2 regions of the Oceanobacillus sp. FSL K6-0118 genome follow, and region 1 is predicted to be linked to the other one. Evidence: riboswitches for the same ligand, from Rfam matches in the RefSeq annotation. Region 1 holds a riboswitch; the other holds the start of a gene.
The links. A riboswitch is a leader RNA that binds a small molecule or an ion and turns the genes downstream of it on or off. The one in region 1 is predicted to bind lysine.
Positions count from the first base shown of each region.

Region 2: it holds a riboswitch for lysine, as region 1 does, so the genes downstream of both, MHI02_RS14005 (Na+/H+ antiporter NhaC family protein) here and dapA (4-hydroxy-tetrahydrodipicolinate synthase) in region 1, are expected to answer to the same signal.

Region 1 covers NZ_JBBOVR010000001.1:1,638,284-1,648,397, forward strand. The annotation lists gene MHI02_RS08520 (HesB/YadR/YfhF family protein) at 31-321, shown strand; gene MHI02_RS08525 (SDR family NAD(P)-dependent oxidoreductase) at 465-1,256, shown strand; lysine riboswitch at 1,363-1,540, shown strand; gene dapA (4-hydroxy-tetrahydrodipicolinate synthase) at 1,658-2,551, shown strand; gene MHI02_RS08535 (helix-turn-helix domain-containing protein) at 2,815-3,465, shown strand; gene ftsW (putative lipid II flippase FtsW) at 3,639-4,790, shown strand; gene sspO (small acid-soluble spore protein O) at 4,834-4,980, shown strand; gene MHI02_RS08550 (MBL fold metallo-hydrolase) at 5,133-6,092, shown strand; gene MHI02_RS08555 (DinB family protein) at 6,193-6,672, shown strand; gene MHI02_RS08560 (Tn3 family transposase) at 7,062-9,998, opposite strand.
Region 2 covers NZ_JBBOVR010000001.1:2,730,169-2,740,282, forward strand. The annotation lists gene MHI02_RS13965 (amidase) at 1-137, shown strand, start outside; gene MHI02_RS13970 (hypothetical protein) at 227-538, opposite strand; gene MHI02_RS13975 (hypothetical protein) at 641-892, shown strand; gene MHI02_RS13980 (YutD family protein) at 998-1,273, opposite strand; gene MHI02_RS13985 (YhcN/YlaJ family sporulation lipoprotein) at 1,528-2,097, shown strand; gene MHI02_RS13990 (M23 family metallopeptidase) at 2,301-3,254, shown strand; gene MHI02_RS13995 (MetS family NSS transporter small subunit) at 3,398-3,505, opposite strand; gene MHI02_RS14000 (sodium-dependent transporter) at 3,506-5,041, opposite strand; gene MHI02_RS14005 (Na+/H+ antiporter NhaC family protein) at 5,222-6,772, opposite strand; lysine riboswitch at 6,959-7,135, opposite strand; gene yunB (sporulation protein YunB) at 7,179-7,988, opposite strand; gene MHI02_RS14015 (YunC family protein) at 8,233-8,544, opposite strand; gene MHI02_RS14020 (bifunctional metallophosphatase/5'-nucleotidase) at 8,639-10,036, opposite strand; gene MHI02_RS14025 (sulfite exporter TauE/SafE family protein) at 10,048-10,114, opposite strand, start outside.

The DNA of each region.
Region 1 (10,114 bases):
AGACATTATAAATAGAACGGAGTGGCTTTAATGGCATTACAAGTATCTAAAGATGCAGCAAAATGGTTCATAGATGAAATGGGATTAGAAAAAGGGGAATTGGTTCAATTTTATTTAAAAATATATGGCGGTATTCCTACTGTGCATTCGAATTTCTTTCTAGGATTATCAGTTGGAGAAAATGGAAAAATTGCTATAAAAACAGAAGTAGAAGGTATTACTTTCTATATTAATGAAAAAGACGCTTGGTTTTTAGATGAATATAATATGAAAGTGGAGTTAGGAAAGGAAGAGCCTGAATATCATTTTGAAGAAAAATAAAAGTTTTTGTTATTAATATGATAAGGTGAGAAAACCACGGACGGGTTTGTGGTTTTTTCTTTTTTTAAAATATTTCCTGGGCATTTATTTTGATTTATTTGGTATGATTAAGAAAAATGGATTTGCAAGTCTTGGGGTGAGGTATGAATAGATTAAAAGATAAAATAATAGTGATTACAGGGGCGTCATCAGGTATTGGAGAAAAACTCGCTATAAAGGTAGCTGAAAAAGGAGCGCATCCCATTTTATTGGCAAGATCTGAGGTGAAATTAAAAACAATCTCTGAGAAAATTAAAAAAGAAACTTCGGTACAACCTTACTATTTTAAACTTGATGTTAGTGATAGGGATGCAGTAGAAAGGGTATTTGTTGAAATAATTAAAGATATTGGGAACATCGATGTGTTAATAAATAATGCTGGATTTGGTGTTTTTGATGCTTTTCATGAGGCTAATTTAGACGATTTGGAAAAGATGTTTCATGTTAATGTCATTGGATTAATGAATTGTACAAAACAAGTAATTCCTAGTATGATTGAACGCAACATGGGCCATATCGTCAATATAGCGTCTCAGGCAGGTAAACTAGCGACGCCAAAAACAAGTGGATACGCAGCTACAAAACATGCCGTTCTCGGTTTTACCAATTCGTTAAGGCTTGAACTTAGGAAAACAAATATTCATGTATCTGCTGTAAACCCTGGGCCAATCGAAACCAACTTTTTTGAAAGTGCGGATCAATCCGGAACTTATGTAAAAAATGTGAAAAAATATATGTTGCAAGCGGACACGGTCGCTGAAAAAATTGTATATTTAATGGAGCGACCAAAAAGGGAGCTAAATATTCCTTATTGGATGAATATAGGAAGTAATTTATATAATATGTTTCCGCGTCTAGCCGACAAATTGGCAGGCCCTTTTTTAAATAAAAAATAAACGCATGCAATATTAAATGAAGAACTCTAAATTATGCTTGTTTTATATGTGGTTATTTGATACATTGGTAGTAATAATTAAATAAACTCTTATTTTATACTTATTAAAGTAAGGTAGAGGTGCAAAGACCATCAGTACTTATGTAGAGGAGAATGAGATCTGACGAAACATAAGGAAAGGGGAATTTGCCGAAGCGGAGGGATTCTCATTATCCCAACGTTGGGTCTGTATTGAAGAAGTACAGAACTGTCATATAGGGGACTATATGGGGGGCTATCTAGCTAAGAACTTTTACTAAAAATGTTCTAGCAACAACGAGCTCTCTAAGAATTCGTTGTTGCTTTTTAAATGAGTCCTCCACACTCGTACGGCCGAAAAATAAAAAAGAGGGTGTGAAGTTTATGAATTTTGGTAATGTGTTAACGGCAATGGTGACTCCATTCAATCAAAATGGAGAAATCGATTATGAAGCAACAAGAACTTTAGTAAATCACTTAATTGAAAATGGTTCTGATGGGTTAGTTGTAGCTGGAACAACAGGTGAATCCCCCACATTAACTCATAAGGAAAAACTTGATTTATTTAAGTTTGTAATGGAAGTGGTAGAAGGGAGAGTACCTGTTATTGCTGGAACAGGTTCAAATAATACTAGCGCATCCATTGAGCTAACGAAAGAAGCTACGGAACTTGGTGTAAACGGAATTATGCTTGTAGTTCCTTATTATAATAAACCATCACAAGAAGGTATGTATCAGCATTTTCGTGCTATTGCAGAAAGCACAAAGCTTCCAATTATGCTATACAATATCCCTGGACGAAGCGTTGTAAATATGGAGCCATCAACGGTTATTCGCTTGGCTCAAATTGAAAATATTGTATCTATTAAAGAGGCAAGTGGAGATTTAGATAATGTATCTAAAATTATTACAGATGCTCCAGACAATTTCAGCGTTTATACTGGTGACGATAGTATGACTTTACCGACATTGTCTGTAGGTGGAGCTGGTGTAGTGTCTGTTGCGTCTCATGTAATTGGTAATGAAATGCAAGAAATGGTAACTCGTTTTAAAGACGGCGATGTAGCTTATGCAGCATCTCTTCATCGTCAGCTTTTACCATTAATGAAAGCATTATTCACTTCACCAAACCCAACACCAGTGAAAGAAGCATTAAATCATATAGGTGTACAAGTTGGCGGTGTGAGATTACCATTAGTACCTTTAAACGATACGGAACGTGCTGCTCTTTATAAAGTGATAACGAGTCATGAGGAAAGAAAAGCAGTAGGGTATTAATTTTAAGTGGGAAAGAACAAGCTTATTCGCTTGTTCTTTTTTATATGCCTTGATTTTTCCCACCTCAAGCTTTTGGGGAACAAAGAAGGTAGGTGGGAAATCAACCGCCCGTATAGGTCCGATAAGTGCGACTAATTATCTGTAGGGGATGAGAGAAAAAAACCAACTGATGGAAGTCTTCTTTATTTAATCCGTTGAAACCAATGTTGACGTAATGGAACCAATTTGGTATGGTAATGGAAACATAATGGATTTGGAAAGGTATGATTGATTTGGAAGATTTTAATCATGAAAGATTTGGAGTGTTTTTATCGAAAATTTTACAAGAAAGAAATTTATCGATAAGAAAATTGAGTAAGCTATGCGGTATAGATCATGCTACCATTTCTAAAATTATGAATGGGAAACGTAAAATTAACTTAAAACATTTGGAGAAGTTTTCTATGGGGCTAGATATAGAACTCCCTACTTTAATAAAAGCTGCCGGTTATAATATGGCGACGAAGGAAGAAAAAGCTTCAGATATTCAAGTTGCATTAGAAAAAATCCAACAATTAATAGAATCTTCTAACCTGTATCATGAAAATTTCACATTGGAAAAAATGGAACAGGAAATAGTTAACTATAAAATTTATAGTCAGACAGATGAAGGGAAAAATACTATATTTAATCAATTTAATGAAAAACTAAAAAAAACAGGCGGAATTGGTCCGTTTATTGAAAATTTGAAATGGATGTATCATAGATTTATAGAGGAAAATGGAACTTCATTTCAAATCGGGTTAATGGGTGGTGCTCTACTCTATTTTATTGTTACAACCGATTTACTTCCTGATTATCTATTTCCAATCGGCTACTTGGATGATGCACTTGTCGTTCAAACCGTTTACCAGCAATTAAATATGAAAAGTTAGAAGGGCGAAAACAAATAACATGTGGGAAAAGCATATGATGAATTATTTGAGAAGTATGCACTTGCTCTTAACGCAATGAAGTTAATTTCAAATATTAGTGTACAGTTACAATTCAACAATTATATGTTTAGTGAAAGTATTGTTCAGGAGAAAGGAAACTACCAATGAAATCCATGTTAATCCGAAAAATAAAACAATTTGATTACTCATTAATAATAATTACTTTACTTTTAACGGGTTTTGGATTAATGATGGTATACAGTAGTAGTTATGCCGTTGCTTATATCCATTATGATAACCCTACATATTTTTTTACAAAACAATTGAAATGGTTCATCATTGGATTATTTTTCTTTATAATTGCCACCTTTGTACCCTATCGTATCTATAGTAAACTAAGTCCATTATTAGTAATGGTATCAATCGTAATGCTAGTAATGGTGTTAATACCTGGACTGGGAACGGAGAGAAATTATTCTCAACGATGGATTCAATTAGGCCCCATTTTGCTTCAGCCTACAGAATTAATCAAATTATTTATGATCATGTATTTTGCTTCTTTTTACGCTAAAAAGCAAGAGACGATTAATCAATTTAAAAATGGGGTTTTGCCGCCTTTAATTATATTAGGGATTATTTTTCTTTTAATCTTAAAACAACCTGATCTAGGATCCGCGGGACTTATTTTACTTGCTTGTTTAACGATTGTCATATGTTCAGGAGTAAAGAAAAGACATTTATTCATGCTTGGAACTGTCGGGCTGGCAGGTATCATTTATTTTTCCATTACTTCTTCCTATCGTATGCAAAGAATAGTCTCATTTATTGATCCTTTTGCAGATCCTTTCGGTGAAGGGTATCAGTTAGTAAATGGTTATATTGCTATTGGGACAGGGGGAGTAATGGGAAATGGTTTAGGTAATAGTATTCAGAAGTTAGGATTCCTACCAGAAGCCCATACTGACTTTATTATGGCAGTAATTATTGAGGAACTAGGTGTTTTGGGATTGATTATAGTTATTAGTGCATATATTTTCATTATGTTCCGTGGTGTACAGATTGCAAGAGAATGTAAGGATAGGTTTGCCAAATTACTTGCAATTGGAATTACCTTTCAAATTATAGCTCAAGCATGTATAAATTTAGGAGCTGTTTCTGGACTACTTCCAATAACTGGCGTAACATTACCTTTCATTAGTTATGGTGGGTCTTCCTTAGTTATTACAATGGTTTCTTTAGGAATTTTGATTAACATATCATCCTATAGGGAAAATACTAAGTCAGTCCCAGCGAATCGAGAGGCGAGAATGATTCACCAAGTATGATAAAAGGTATTTTAGCCATAATATCTCTTGGGAGGTGTTTTGGATGGCTAATAAAAATAAACAAAATAGTTTTAGCGATGAGCAAAGAGTGAGAAAAAATTTATCTAAGGAATTTGATCATGAATTTGCCAATGAACCATTAACAGCAAATGAAAAGTATAATAATAAAAAGACGAAAAAACGCCAATAATTATCGCCTATCCCCTTTGACCAAAAGGGGTTTTATGTTTTTAAGATACTTTATTTTATGGACGATTGATGCGATAAGTTATAAATTGGAAGGAATTCAAACGGAACGTGTAGAAATTTAAACATATAGGAAAAGGAGGGGGGTTTTAAAAAATGAAAGAAGTACATAATATATTTCCTATCATGGTGGATGCTCCAGCCAATTTGAAAACAGTAAATTTTTATATAGTGAAAACAGAGCAATCATTAAGCTTGGTCGATGCCGGATTTAATAATAAAGAGTCTTACAAAGCATTAGAACTTACATTACAGGAAAATGGCTTTTCTACAGGTGACTTAACAGAAATTATTTTAACCCACAATCATTATGATCATGTCGGGCTAGTAAATCCAATTACTAGAAAGCATCCAATTCCTGTATATGCGCATAAGGATGCTATTCCACGATTGAAAAGAGATCCTCGTTTTTTAGAGATGAGAGTAGACTTTTATGCGAAATTATATGAAGAAATGGGTTGTGGAGACGCAGGAGATAAACAAATTTCCTTTTTGAAAAAGTCTATTGAAAGAAATAGCAATCAGCAAGTCGAGTCTGAAATTATTCCAATAGGTGCTAAACATCTTCATTTTGATGTTATAGAAGTTCCAGGGCATGCGCCAGACCAAATTGCATTACACAGTTTAGAAAACAAAGAAATGATAGCAGGCGATTTAATGATCGAACATATCTCAAGTAATGCTCTTGTGGAGCCTGATTTTAATGGAAAAAAACTCCCGACACTACTTCAACATAAACAATCCCTTGAAAAGGTTCAAAAGTTGGATATAGAACGAATCTATTCAGGACATGGAAATATCATTCAAAATCCCAGTTCATTAATAAGGAAGAGAATAGATGGTATTGAGCTTAAAGCAGAAAAAATAAGAAAAGTAATAGAAGAAGGGACAACAACTGGAGACGAAATCGCAAGGAAGTTTTATAAGAAAAGCTATCATAGTCAATTTTCTTTGGTAATGTCCGAAATCATCGGTCATCTTGATTATCTTGAGATAAGTGGAAGAGTATCAAAAGAAATGAAAAATGGAATATGGCATTATTATATAGAAAAATAATATAGTGCAAAAAAATGGATTCAACAATTGGAATTGTTTGTAGTAGCTCTAGTATAATAGAATTACAAAAGAATTTTAACAAGATGAAGGAGTAATCGTTATGTATAGAAAAGTGGAAGACTTTTTATTAGATTGGTCACATGCATCTCATGGTACCATTCAAGTTCTTGAATCATTAACAGATGATACATTAGGACAGGCTATTGTCGAAGGTCATAGTACATTAGGATGGTTAGGCTGGCATTTAGCAACAGCTCCTGCGTATTTCTTAGGGTTAGTTGGGTTAAACGTTGAGACAGGAGATCCTCAAGCTGTTCCTCATAAAGCTAGTGAAATTGTGGAGGCATATAAAAAGGTTGCTTTAGCGGTTGAACATGAAGTAAAAGAAAATATGACCGATGAGAAATTTGCCGAAGAAGTCGAAATGCATGGACACACATCTCCAAGGGGTGCAGTATTAAGACTTTTCATTGATCATCAAACACATCATCGTGGACAAATGACTGTGTTACTTCGCCAGGCCGGTCTACCGGTTCCCGGTGTGATGGGGCCTACAAAAGAAGATCGTGAAAAAGCCTAGTCTCCTCAAGTTTTCTTTATCCCACCTCAGGTAGGTGGGAGTGTTATTGTCCGTAAAGGTCTGATAAGTGTGACTAACCATCAGTAGGGGATGAAGGATCCCCCTTTCTGCTGGAAGTCTTCTTTATAAAAGTGCTTGGAAAACAGAAGGAGCTGGGACAAAAGTATTTCAGTCATGAAAAAACCGAACTTTCACCTGAAATTCTAATTTAGAGTTTCCTAATAGTTTGTTTTTTTATTATATTGCTTCATTAAATTAGAAAATATTCGGCTTTATGAATAGCAATTTAGGGGTACAGCCAACATTTCGGAAATTTTGTACGCTAAGCAAATTTTGACACAAAAAAAGCCAAATACCTGTACGTTAAGGAATTTGGCTTCAGATACAGATTAAATTTTTTTTAAGGGTCTTAGCATATTAGCTGGTAACCTATTTGAATCAAACTTATATTCGCCAAGAAGATTAATATGTTCCCAACCTAGAGGTGAAATATGTGGGAGTAATTCTTCTTTTAAGGCATCATGTTTCTTTAATTCTTTTGTTGCTTCACCCAAATACACTGTATTCCAAACGCTAATTGCATTTATTAATATATTTAAAGCACTAGCTCTTTGTAATTGATCTTGCATGCCACGTTCTCTGAATTCCCCACGTTTACCAAAAAATAAGGCTCTAGCCAATCCATTCATGGCTTCTCCCTTATTTAACCCACGATGTATCCTTCTTCTTAATGTTTCATTCGTAATATAGTCAAGAATAAAAATTGTTTTTTCAATTCTTCCAATCTCTCGAAGAGCTGTGGCAATTTTGTTTTGTCTTGCATACGAACCTAATTTCCCCATCATTAATGATCCAGAAACTCTTCCTTCCCGAATTGAATGGGCCAGCCTTAATACATCATCAAAATTTTCTTTAATAACCTTCGTGTTAATCTTTCCCCGTAGTATGACTTTTATACTCGGAAAATCATCAGGAGACGTAAGGGTATATAATTTTGCGTCGCTTATGTCTCTCAATCTTGGAGCAAAGCGAAATCCTAATAAATGACTTAATCCGAAAACTTGATCCGTATAACCAGCTGTATCTGTGTAATGCTCCTCAATTGAAAGGTCGGATTCATGGTGTAATAATCCATCTATCACGTGTACGGCATCTCTCGCATTCGTGTTGATTACCTTTGCATAAAATGAAGAGAAATGATCACTTGTAAATCGATAAATGGTTGTACCTTTTCCCGTTCCATAATGTGGGTTTGAATCTGCATGTAATGATGATACACCGACAGGAACACGCATACCATCTGAAGATGAAGTTGTTCCATCTCCCCAATATGAAACCAAAGAAAGACGGTGCTGATAATTTACTAACGTTGCTTGAGCACGATTCATCGCATCTTCATGTAATCTCCATTGCATAACATTAGCCATCTGGCGATATGATATATCGGGAGTAGCCTCTGCCATTTTAGTTAATCCAATATTTGTACCCATAGCCATTAACGTTGCCATTATAACAGATTTTTCCTCACCTTTAGGTGCTTGATTGGAAGAAGCGTGAACAAAGGACTCCTCAAATCCAGTCCATTCAGCTACTTCCATTAATAAATCAGTGAGTTTAACTCTTGGAAGCATTTTATAAAGAGATAAGCTAAAATTTCTAGCTTCTTCAGGTGTATCTGCTTGTAATCTCTTAACATGTATCTTTTGTTTTTTTATGTTGATACTTTCGATATTATCAATATTTTTGGAAATCCATTTAAGTTTCGTATTTAAAGTTTCATATCTTTCTGATATATACTGATCAAAATTCACATTAACAGCTATATTAGTCCCTTGAACTTTTGCTTTTCCCCAATCGTCTTTTGGCACTAGATATTCTTCAAAATCCTTATGTAATCGACTACCTTCAACCCAAACATCACCAGAACGGATATAGTTTTTGAGTTCTGTTAAAGCAGCCATTTCATAATATTGACGGTTAATGTTTCCTTCATCATCAAAGACATGCTTTTGCCAACGTTTAGGAACAAAATTCAAAGGCGAGCCTTCAGGTACTTTCCTTTTTCCAGAATTATTTAACTCACGTATAGTGCCTAATGCTTTTAATAAAGGTTCTGCTGATTTAGTAGATTTGAATTCTAAAGAATCCAATAGGCTTGGAGTATATTTCCTTAAATAGTTATATCGTGTTTTTATTAAATCAAGATAATCGTAGTCCATTGGTCTTGATAATAATTTAGCTTCTTCAATCGATTCTACAATTTTTTCCCAAGGCATTACCTGCTCTAATGCCAAATAAGGATCGATCCCTTCCTCTTTGGCTTTAATTAAAGCCGTTCCTATATCTGCATAATGCACAACTTTTTCATTTACTGACTTTCCATTTTGTTTTTGCATTTCTTCTTGACTTTTTCTACCTTTTGCTTGTAACACCATCATTTGTCTATCATGAATCTCAATGGCATGATCAGTTAAGTCTTGGGAGAGAGTGATTAAGTGAGCAACTAATAATGCATATCTTTTATCTTCTTTAAATCTTCTAAAAGAATGGGGTTCATATCTCGCCCCAATTCGTGCTAATTGTAAAAGTCTATTGGGGTGGATTAATCCCGTATCAGCTGCAATGTTCATTTCTTTAATGTACTTTAATCTTTTTATTACCTTTAAAAAAGAATACGGTGACGACTGTCCGGGAATTTCTCTAAGCCAAGCTAATTGAGTTTTATTATTATTTACCGTTAAATCAATCAGTTTTTCTAGTTCACGTTTATTTCTTTCAGAAAGATTACTTATTAGTTTGGCATATATTTTTTTCTCTGCACGTGTTCTAGCTAACCAAACCATCCTCTCGATTGTTGGTATTGCAGGAAGGATTATTTTTTCCTTTCTTAATAAATCAATCGCAGTGCGTACTAGATACAAAGCATTTCCATTTTCCAACGCATCCTTTAAAAGAGTACTAGAGATCTTGCGATAATCACCGTTATTAAAATCTCTATATCCATACACTTCTAAATGCTCACGCCTAGTTGTATCACGTTGAGCATATGAAGAATAAACTTCTGGATGCACATTAATTTGAGCAGTTACATATTTAATAAGGTTATCGGGTATTTCTAACACATTAGTTAAATGACAACCGGGGTATCTAAGAATGCATAATTGAAGTCCAAACCCCAATCGATTATGATCTCTTCGATGACGATTTATAACTTCAATATCATAGTCTGATAGACTGTAATAAGAAGTAAATTCAAATTCTGATAAATTATTAAGGTTTAATATTTCTTTTCGCTGTTCTGGTGACAGCAATTCTTTCACACTCAAGTTAAATCAATCCTTATAATTAATTTTGAAATTCCTTAATTTCCCTATTCAAAAATTCTGAATCATGTTCTGATAAGCAGTAGTAAGAAGCAAGCTCCCATTCGCTTAGGAGGGAT
Region 2 (10,114 bases), 1.1 Mb from region 1:
TTGGGGTGGATGATAAACAGATGCCGATTAGCATCCAAATTATGAGTAGTATAGGAAATGAAGATGCCATATTCCGCCTTGGAAGATTAATTGAAAAACGGTTTAGAGGATATGCCCGTTGTTCTTATTATGATTAAAACCTTGGCATTTAATAAGAAGAAAGTTTTATCCTTTACACTAAATTTAAAGAAGCAACCTTCGCCTCAAAAGGTTGCTTCTTGTTCATTTAATTCTCTTCAAAGCCTGTTATTTGTGATGATTTATAGGCATCGATAAGGAGAAATACTGCTGTAATAATATGCATAATCATACCAACAATCGGAATCCATCCGATACATGATGTTATAATTCCAAGAATACTTCCGTGGATTTTTTTCTTTTCGTAAACCGAAAAAATCAGGGTCACTAAATGCAAAATAAACATTACCGCTAATGGTAACCACGCATAACTAATAATAATAACTCCACCGATAAACGGTATTCCCCAAAACGCTTCAAGACCACCGCTTATCCACTTCAATATAGTTGAAATATTCAACGATCTACACTCCCTTTCCTAAACTTTTATGAATACACGTTTCACTCCTAAACATATTATGCTTTACTTCTGAGAAAGCTAATTCTAAAGGGAGGAAAAAACATGCCAAAAGATCATAATAAAAAGTATTCCAACTTTTCAAATGTCGAAAAAATGAAAAATGAGTTAATACCAGAGGAATTTCCTGAGGGTGCTGTTGGTTCTGCTATAAATAAAGAAGAAACGGTATCAAGCAAATCAACAGAATGGAAAGAAGGGCAAAAACGAATGAGTGCGTATGTTTACCCTGATGAAGATCAACATGATGATCTGCCAAGACAATTCCCAGGAGCACACCCCTTACATGATGAATAACAAAGGCGCAAGCGCCCATTTAAATGACGGACAGAGGTGAAGGAAGTCTCGCTAGGCGCTGGAGCTAGACTTGAATGAATTGGAGCAGTGTTAGGATTACTGCTCCTATTTTTTCACCTTTTTCAATACGAAATAAGCACAACCAAAATTACAGTATTCGTAAATGTAATCATCTAACGCACTGATTTTAGTATCTACCTGCGCTTTTGCGTTTCGATCGTGATAAAAACCTTTTAAACGAAGCTGGTTATATCCCCAATCCCCAACAATGTAATCATATTTACTCAAGATATCCGAATACCGTTCCTTTATTGCATTTTCTTCAAAACCATTCTTAATATTTTCTACGATCTCATAATGCTTTCCATGTAACTCGATCAATGTATCAGTCACCTCACCTAATTGAATATATTTTACCATATCTTGCTGAATAGAAACCACCTAATTCAGTGCATTATTTCCTATTTTATTACCACACTATAATTGAGATATATGAGATTGTTCAAAAAGTCCGGTGAAAAAGACATTCCCCTGTATAGAGACAGCGTTACATTAGGATGTTGCGCATTTAGCCAACATCGGTCCTTTTCATCCTCCTTTTTGAACACGAACTATATGAAAAAAGGTGGTTTACCATGAAAAAAGTCTTCGCTTCCATTATTGCAATATATATGTTGATCGTAATAAGTGCATGTAACACAAACGATGATACAGACAACGCGACACAAGATATGCAAAATAGAAATCAAATTCAAGACCAGCTGAATCCAAATCATAAAATTCAAACCCCATCCAATCAAGATATTAATCATCAATTAGGATATGTCCGATATTCAAAAGATGAAATCGATACACAAAATCTGGACAATCATGAAGCTAGAATTGATAGAAGAGAAATGGCTGACATGATTACTCGTTTAATTTTAAACAATAATGGATTTAATGAAGTGGCAACACTTGTTACAGATCAAGAAGTGCTTATTGCTTATGATAGAGATAACAATAGTGATTCCAAGTTAACAAAAGAGGTTGCCCAAAAAACTGCTGAATCTGTCATGCCACGTTTTTACAAGGTATATGTAAGTGATAACAAATCTTTAATGTATGATATCCAAAGTCTTCATAACTCAAATACGAATCGTAATTACGATAAGTTGATTCAAAAGTTAATTAATGACATGGAAAAACCATACGAACATGAATAATTCATTTTATTTTGCTATCGCCATAATACCTGGCGATAGCTAATGTCTATTTTAGATGATGTTCAAACAAATCTTTACGGTGGGGTGAAATGAGTAATCGAAATCTCAGGATGTTCGACTTTAGCCGAGTCGATCCTTTTTATCCTTCTTTTGAACCTGTATTTTTAGGAGGTGAAAAATACTTGAAGAAACGAATCATTCCAATGCTCTATTTGATAGTGCTCATCGTTTCCGTTTCAACGATTAGTGCAGCAGCAGAAGAGGAAGAAGATAAAAATACCATTTATGAAGAAAGAATGGGCTTATTTAAAAAAACAGAAGCATTAACTCAAATACCTTGGTATTATTTTGCTGCTATTGATAACTTTGAGCGAAATATATTAGATAGCAATGAGCCTGAACAAGTTGTTTCCATTGATATACCAGATGAAATTTGGTTTGGAATTGGGAATATAGGGAAAAACAAAGACATTGGAATAGTTGAAATGCACGATGGAAAAGGAAAAGATGGAAATGGGGATGGCCAAGCTGACCCTAATGATCCGGAAGATATTTTATACACGATGGGAAATATACTTCTTGAATCCGGACCAACGGAAGACGATATTAAAATTGGATTGTGGAATTACTATCAACGCGACTTAACCGTACAAACCATCAAGAATACAGCGAAAGTGTTTCGAAAGTTTCAAGACATTAACTTAACCAATAGAGATTTCCCTGTAGCAACAAATTACAATTATAGTTATCGTAGCACCTGGGGAGATAGAAGAGGTTTTGGAGGTTTACGTATCCATGAAGGTACGGATATATTTGCCGATTATGGAACACCTGTAAAATCAACAACTTATGGTGTTGTTGAAATGATGGGTTGGAATTTATATGGTGGTTGGCGTATTGGTATTCGTGATATTTACAATATTTACCACTATTACGCACATATGAGCGGTTTTAATGACGATGTAAAAATTGGACAAGTCGTACAACCAGGTGATGTACTTGGCAGTGTAGGATCAACTGGATATGGACCTCCCGGGACTTCAGGAAAATTCCCTCCACATTTACATTATGGTATGTACAAAGATAACGGAGTAAATGAATTTTCTTTCGACCCTTATCCTTTTTTAAGAAAATGGGAACGGATGGCGAAAGATTAAAAGAAAAGCGCCCTTTTCCGTATTCCTGCAGGTAGAAAGCATAAAAATCTTTACGGCGGAGCTCCGATTAATCGCCCGCCGTAAAGATTTACATAAGTGCAACTGAGGCATCCGCCCAGAAACCTAGCGATATACCGAGTCTTCTAATCAACTTTTTTTGAACTTTTCATAGCATGAGCAATACTTAAGCCAAGGCCCCCCCAGATAATTACAATACCAATAATCATTACGACAATAGCCCCACCGGTCATTTATTTAGCCTCCTCCGATTGTTTTAGATCTTCAGAAGGTTCTTCGTTCTTCCATTTAGTAAATGTAAACAGGATACCGATTATTAAAGCACCTGCAGCAACACCCCAACCTGCTGTGGCAATAAATATATCTGGATATCCTTCATAGTTTCCTGTATCTGTTGGGAATAATCTTAATAGGTTAAGTCTAAACAAATCAAACATCATATAACCAAGAACAATTGGTGTAATCACACCTAAACTAAACGTCCACCAGGAACCTAGACGAATATCAGAAATACCATTTGCATGCTCTTTTAAATCTTTCAATTGTTTCATAACCCAACTCACTGCGATTACTTCAACTAAGCCGATAAACGCAACGCCAAATTGGTTAATAAAGTAATCCACCGTATCTAAGAAGAATAATCCACCTTGTGTAGCATATAGAAGGGATATGATGGCTGAAAGTCCCCCGGCAAACGTAACAGCTTTCGTTCTAGTTAGGTTAAATTTATCGATTATAGCAGAAATATAAGCTTCACAAATAGAAATTAAGGAGGTCAAACCAGCTAGAACTAATGACACGAAGAACAACACACCAAAGAATTCACTGAACGCCGGAATTTCATTAATAATCTGCGGGAATACTACAAATGCTAGACCAACTCCACCCGCAACAACTTCATCAATTCCTACCCCAGCTTGACCGGCCATAAATCCTAGAATGGAGAAGACCCCAATACCGGCTAATAACTCAAAACCAGAATTTCCAAAGCCGACAATAAAGGCATTATTCGTAATGTCGGATCTTTTAGGCAAATAACTTGAATAAGCAATCATGATCGCAAATGCAATCGATAAACTAAAGAAAATTTGTCCATAAGCTGCAACCCAAACATCAGATGACATAATGGCACTAAAATCGGGTTGGAAGAATGCATTAAGCCCTGTAAGCGCTCCAGGTAAGGTAATTGCACGCACAACAAGAATGAAGAATAATACCACTAATAAAGGAATAAAAATTCGGTTAGCAATTTCAATGCCTTTCTTCACACCTCTAAATAAAATGACAAATACAATCGCCCAAACAATAATAAGTGGGATAAGTACACTTGGGACAAAACTCCCTGTTTTACCCAGATCAACTGTTAATCCTAAATAATCATTAAATAAGAACGCTTCTGTATCTGATCCCCAATTTAAATTGAGTGAGAATACAGAATAAGACATAGCCCAAGCAATGATTACGGAATAATAGGTTCCAATTACAAATGCAACTAATGCTCCCCACCAGCCAATCCATTCAGCCTTTTTATTCATCCGTTTGAAAGATAGCGGGGCCGATCCACGATATTTTTGCCCAATAGTAAATTCCATAATTAATAATGGAATTCCGGCAGTAAGAAGCGCAAATAAATAAGGTATAAAAAACGCTCCTCCACCATTCTCATATGCAACAGCCGGGAATCTCCAAATATTCCCAAGGCCTATTGCAGATCCAACTGCTGCAAAAATAAAACCTGCTCTTGTCCCCCATTGTGAACGAGTTCTCATAAATTATCCTCCCTTTTTTATTCAATCGATAACAGAAGAGAACTTAGATTAGTGTGTATTTTCAGATATTTAAAAATATTATAGCGGCATTTTCCTACTATGTCAAAATATATTTTTAAGAATTTAAAATAACTAAAAAAACTATTGACTCATTTTCAATAAATGAGTCAATAGTTCAAATTATGCATTTTTCTTATGAAAATAATTAATTCCCAAACCTATTACAATTAATAATCCAACAGTTAAAATAAAAGATAAAAATACTTGATTGGTGAAGCCCACTATCAAATATCCTACCATAGCTACTACCGCTGCAATTATTGCATATGGTAACTGTGTTAATACATGGTCAATATGGTTCGCACCTGATCCAGTTGCGGAAAGGATTGTCGTATCTGAAATTGGTGTACAATGATCCCCAAATACCGCACCAGCCAAAACTGCAGCTAATGATGGTAGAAGTGTGCTTGTATCTGTTACTAGTGCAACTTCCGCTGCAATTGGCAACATAATCCCAAAGGTTCCCCATGAAGATCCAGTTGCTAGTGCCATAAAACCTGCAATGATAAAGAATAAAAATGGTAATAAAGCGACATTCACCTGTAAATTATCAAATATATGTGCTAGGTATTCACCAGTTTGAAGAGTACCAATGATAGAACCGATCATCCAAGCAAATATTAAAATATATATCGCCGGAAGCATCGTTTTCATTCCTTCTATTAACAATTTACCTAAACTTGCTTTAGGTGTATTTTGATTTATATGAAATACAAGTGATATTAAAACAGCCGCTAAGCCACCAACAAATAAGGATAAATTTACGTCAGTGTTAGCAAAAATAGAAAAGATATTAACATTACCTTCACTATTATTGATTCCTGTTAAAAACATAGCTAAGACTGTCACAATAATAAGCACCAAAATAGGTAAGATTAGATGACGAACTTTCCCTTCAGGATGCGGTTCAAATACACCACTTAAATCTCCAGCTATTTTATTATTTTTTGGATCAATTAATTCACCCGTCCGAATAGCACGTTCCTCATGTGTTCGCATTGGACCGATATCCATTTTGAAAAAGGCTACTAGAAAAACTAATAACGTTGCTGCGATTGCATAATAGTTAAGTGGAATCATTTGGATAAATGCTTGTAATGGTTGCATATCCGTTAAGCCATTTGCAGCAAATATTCCCCCTAAAATTCCAATGATATAGGCCCCCCAGCTAGATATTGGTGATATAACTGTAACTGGGGCAGAAGTAGAGTCTACAATGTAAGCTAACTTTACCCGGGAAATTTTATATTGATCTGTAATCGGTCTAGCTATTTGTCCAACTGCTAATGCGTTGAAATAATCATCAATAAATATAATAATACCTAATAGAGCAGAAACTAGAGTTGCACCTTTACGAGTTTTCACACGTGTTAGCATCCATTTCCCAAATGCTCGACTACCACCAGAAGCTTGTAAAAAGGCAATCATCATTCCCAGTAATAATAAAAACCCTAATAACAATAAATTACCGACATTTAAAGCACCATCTAATACAAAAATCTCATAGAATGATTTCCATATTTCTTGAATGGTTCCCAAAATATTAAAATCATGTATAAATAATGCCCCTATAATAATACCAATACCTAATGATAGAATTACTTTTCTAGTTAATAGCACTAGAATTAACATTACCATAGCAGGAATAAGCGAATAAAATGTCCCTTCCATGTTGCTACCTCCAAGTTATTTTCTTATATTGATGTGTGAAATGATCGGTGTACTTCTGAAAGTTTTTTTGATAGGATACGCGGCTTTATTCATAGAATTGATAAAACATTTAAATAAATCCAAATAAAAAGAACAAAGATAGAAAATAACCATCTTTGTTCTTTACAAAATACGTTATCCTCCATTTCGATCAGTAGTTCTCCATGCAACACATATGCATGACAGTATACCCCTTATTCAAGGATATACCAGTTATAATAAGTTTGACCCCTTATTATACTTCGGCAAACAATCCTTTCATCAACAATCATCGTTGTCATTCTCCTGTTGACTACTTATCTTGTCCGCACCTCTACCTCACCGATCTGAGGTCTATTTAATTTTATCTATTTCCTAATATACTAGATTATTCATTTTCTTGCAAGTTACGATTTTTTCCTCGTTCACCAATGTCCTCCTTTGGGATAGATATGGATGGGCCGTTACTACCTCCGCCATAAAACTCCGGTACCTCTCCCATAATTGCTCCGCCGTCAATATATATTTCAGTTTGAACTGTTTTACGTTCTGTAATATAAGGAATAATGATTTGAACGTCCGCTTCTACATTCACATACAACGAAACCCAGGAGCCATTGATTCCAAATGGTTCCGTCTCTCTAACAACATTGGTACGAACTGCCCCAATTAACTCCAAATTAATTGGTATCTTGGGTCCCAAGTTTGCCAATAAAGCATTTCCTGTTATTTCACCTAGTGGCACCTCAATTAAAGTCGGATCTAGTGCAGCGCGATCTTCCGCCCCATCGTCATAGTCATAAGGTTCATGTAATGAATAATCATACGATATGGGATCCCCCCGGTTCATATGTAGGAAAAACTCCTCCACCCTGTCTGTTGCCACTCTGTTAATTTCACTTATTACAGATTGGTTCCAATTATATACTGTAACATTACCATTATCATCATAACTAATGTTTAAGACATCACTAAAATCATAACTTTCTGCAAATCGTACTGCCATATTAATCGCCCTAGTGGCAAATTCATCTGTTTTAGCTTCCGATATATTTTTTATTGCTGGTGTTATTCCTTTACTTACAATTCCAATACTTAAAATTATACACAAGACAAAAACAACCATGGTCATCAAAAAGATATTTTTCCTTGGAGGTGGTGCAAATTTTCTTCTCCCGAATCGTCTACGTGGCCCCATTAAAAATCCCCCCTAAAACAATCTATGCTTGTTTTAGCGGGGATAGAATTTATTTCTATTGCATTAAGATTTAATAACACACATTAATTACATGATTAGAGGAAGACTTCCATCAGTGGTGGTTTTCCTTTATCTCCCACTAATGGTTAGTCGCACTTATCTTGAGGTCAGAGTCTTACTGCCCGTTTAGATAGGATAAATAAAAGAGAAAGCTATAGTCGCATCCCCTCATCATTATATTTGTTTACGAAAGTCTTAATAATGCCTCTTTACCAGTCATTCCAATTTCCCAACCAAATTCTTCACGTGAAGCATCCGTTATTTTGGCTAACGGGGCATTCAATAATTGATCAATACTTCGTACACCTTCCGCACGACCAGCAATTACTTTTCTTTCTTTTAATTTTGGGTTTACATCAAAAAAATCCACATCTAATGCCGCACACATAATGTAGCCAACATCATTAGAAACCGATAATAATGTTGTTTTCGGGAGTTTAACCGTTGTTGCAACAAAATGCTTTCCTTCTATTTCTATAGGTTCTACTGTTACCATAAGAATGATAAACCTCCTTCGCAATGTATATTATATCTTTATGCATTATGTTGATGGATTGTCACTAAAAATACGACATTCCAAACAGAAGTATTTATGAATAGTGTTCTTCCAATGTTTTTACTAATAAATCTCTTAAAAATTCCGGAAGAAAAAAATGCTTCGTGTCTGATTTAGCTATTTCAGGTAATAAACGACCGAACGTAAACACATCAGCAGTCCCCAATTTATAGGTTTGATTTGCATCTAGCTCACTGCCATCAGGCAACAATGCAGTTTTTACATATTTCTCCCCATTTGGATGAAAGTTCGATACCACTTCTATACCCGAAAATACCATTTCCCCTAATACTTTACCTCGAAATCCGAACCCTTTTAACTGAAATTCTGTAAACTGCTTAGTTAAAGAAACACGAATCACTTCCAATATTTCACTACCGGTTAACTCAACTGTAACGGCATTAATCGGATGTGGACAGATGCGATGAACATCCTTATAAGCTATTTTACCAGCGGGAAGAGAATCTAATAGTAAACCTGAATTCAACATAGCAATATCTGCCTTCGTAAATTCTCGTAATGTGTTTGTTAATTCTCGCATGACTTTGGTATTTTTAAACCATCTTACCTCTATTGGGTAATCTGTATAGACAATTGGATAATTCAAACGTTGTTCCGCATCTTCTTGCAATGACATAATTTTATGCTCTGTCTCTGTATCATTTTCATACTCCGAGATATCCGTTGCATACGCTTCTTGATTAATGAGTTTTTTTTGATTGTGATCCCAGGTTAAAATAACTTCCCCAACAAAGGAACAATGTTTACCAGCTGCAGTGATTATGGTGTTATTTATTTTTTCACCAGTTCGTAATAAATGATGTGTATGACCACCTATTATTACATCTATATCTTTATATCTTCTTGCTATTTCTTGATCTTCGCTTAAACCAAGATGTGACAAGAGAACAATAATATCCGTCTCATGGCTTAATTCATGAACATACTTATCTAGTTCATCAAATGCGGATGAGATATGCCAGCCCAATAAATGATAATAATCATTAAATGGTGCCGTTAAACCTAGAATTCCAATTCTTACTCCACTTTCCGATGTTAATTTAACTTGACGATTCAACCAAAGAGGGTTTTGATTATCCGAACTATGAAGGTTCGTACAAACAACATCGAATTCGGCATCATCATATAAATGATAAAGATCATCATGGGCTAAGGTAATTCCTTCATTATTACCAAATGTCACAACATCATATCTTAAATCATTCATAAGCTGAATATTAGCTTTTCCCTTAGTCGCCTCTGATATCGGGTGAACCCGATCCATATGATCGCCAATATCAAAAAGCCAATAATCATTATCTCGAACGTTTCGCGCTGCTATGGATTCTTTTATAAACGCCGCCACTCTTGGCCATTGTTCGAAATTACTATGTAAATCATTTGTATAGTAAAAGTATAACTTCTCTTTCATCATTTAACTCCTTACGAAAGTCCTTCAATAATCATTCGTAATCCAACGATAATAAGTAAAATACGTAAGATCCATTCC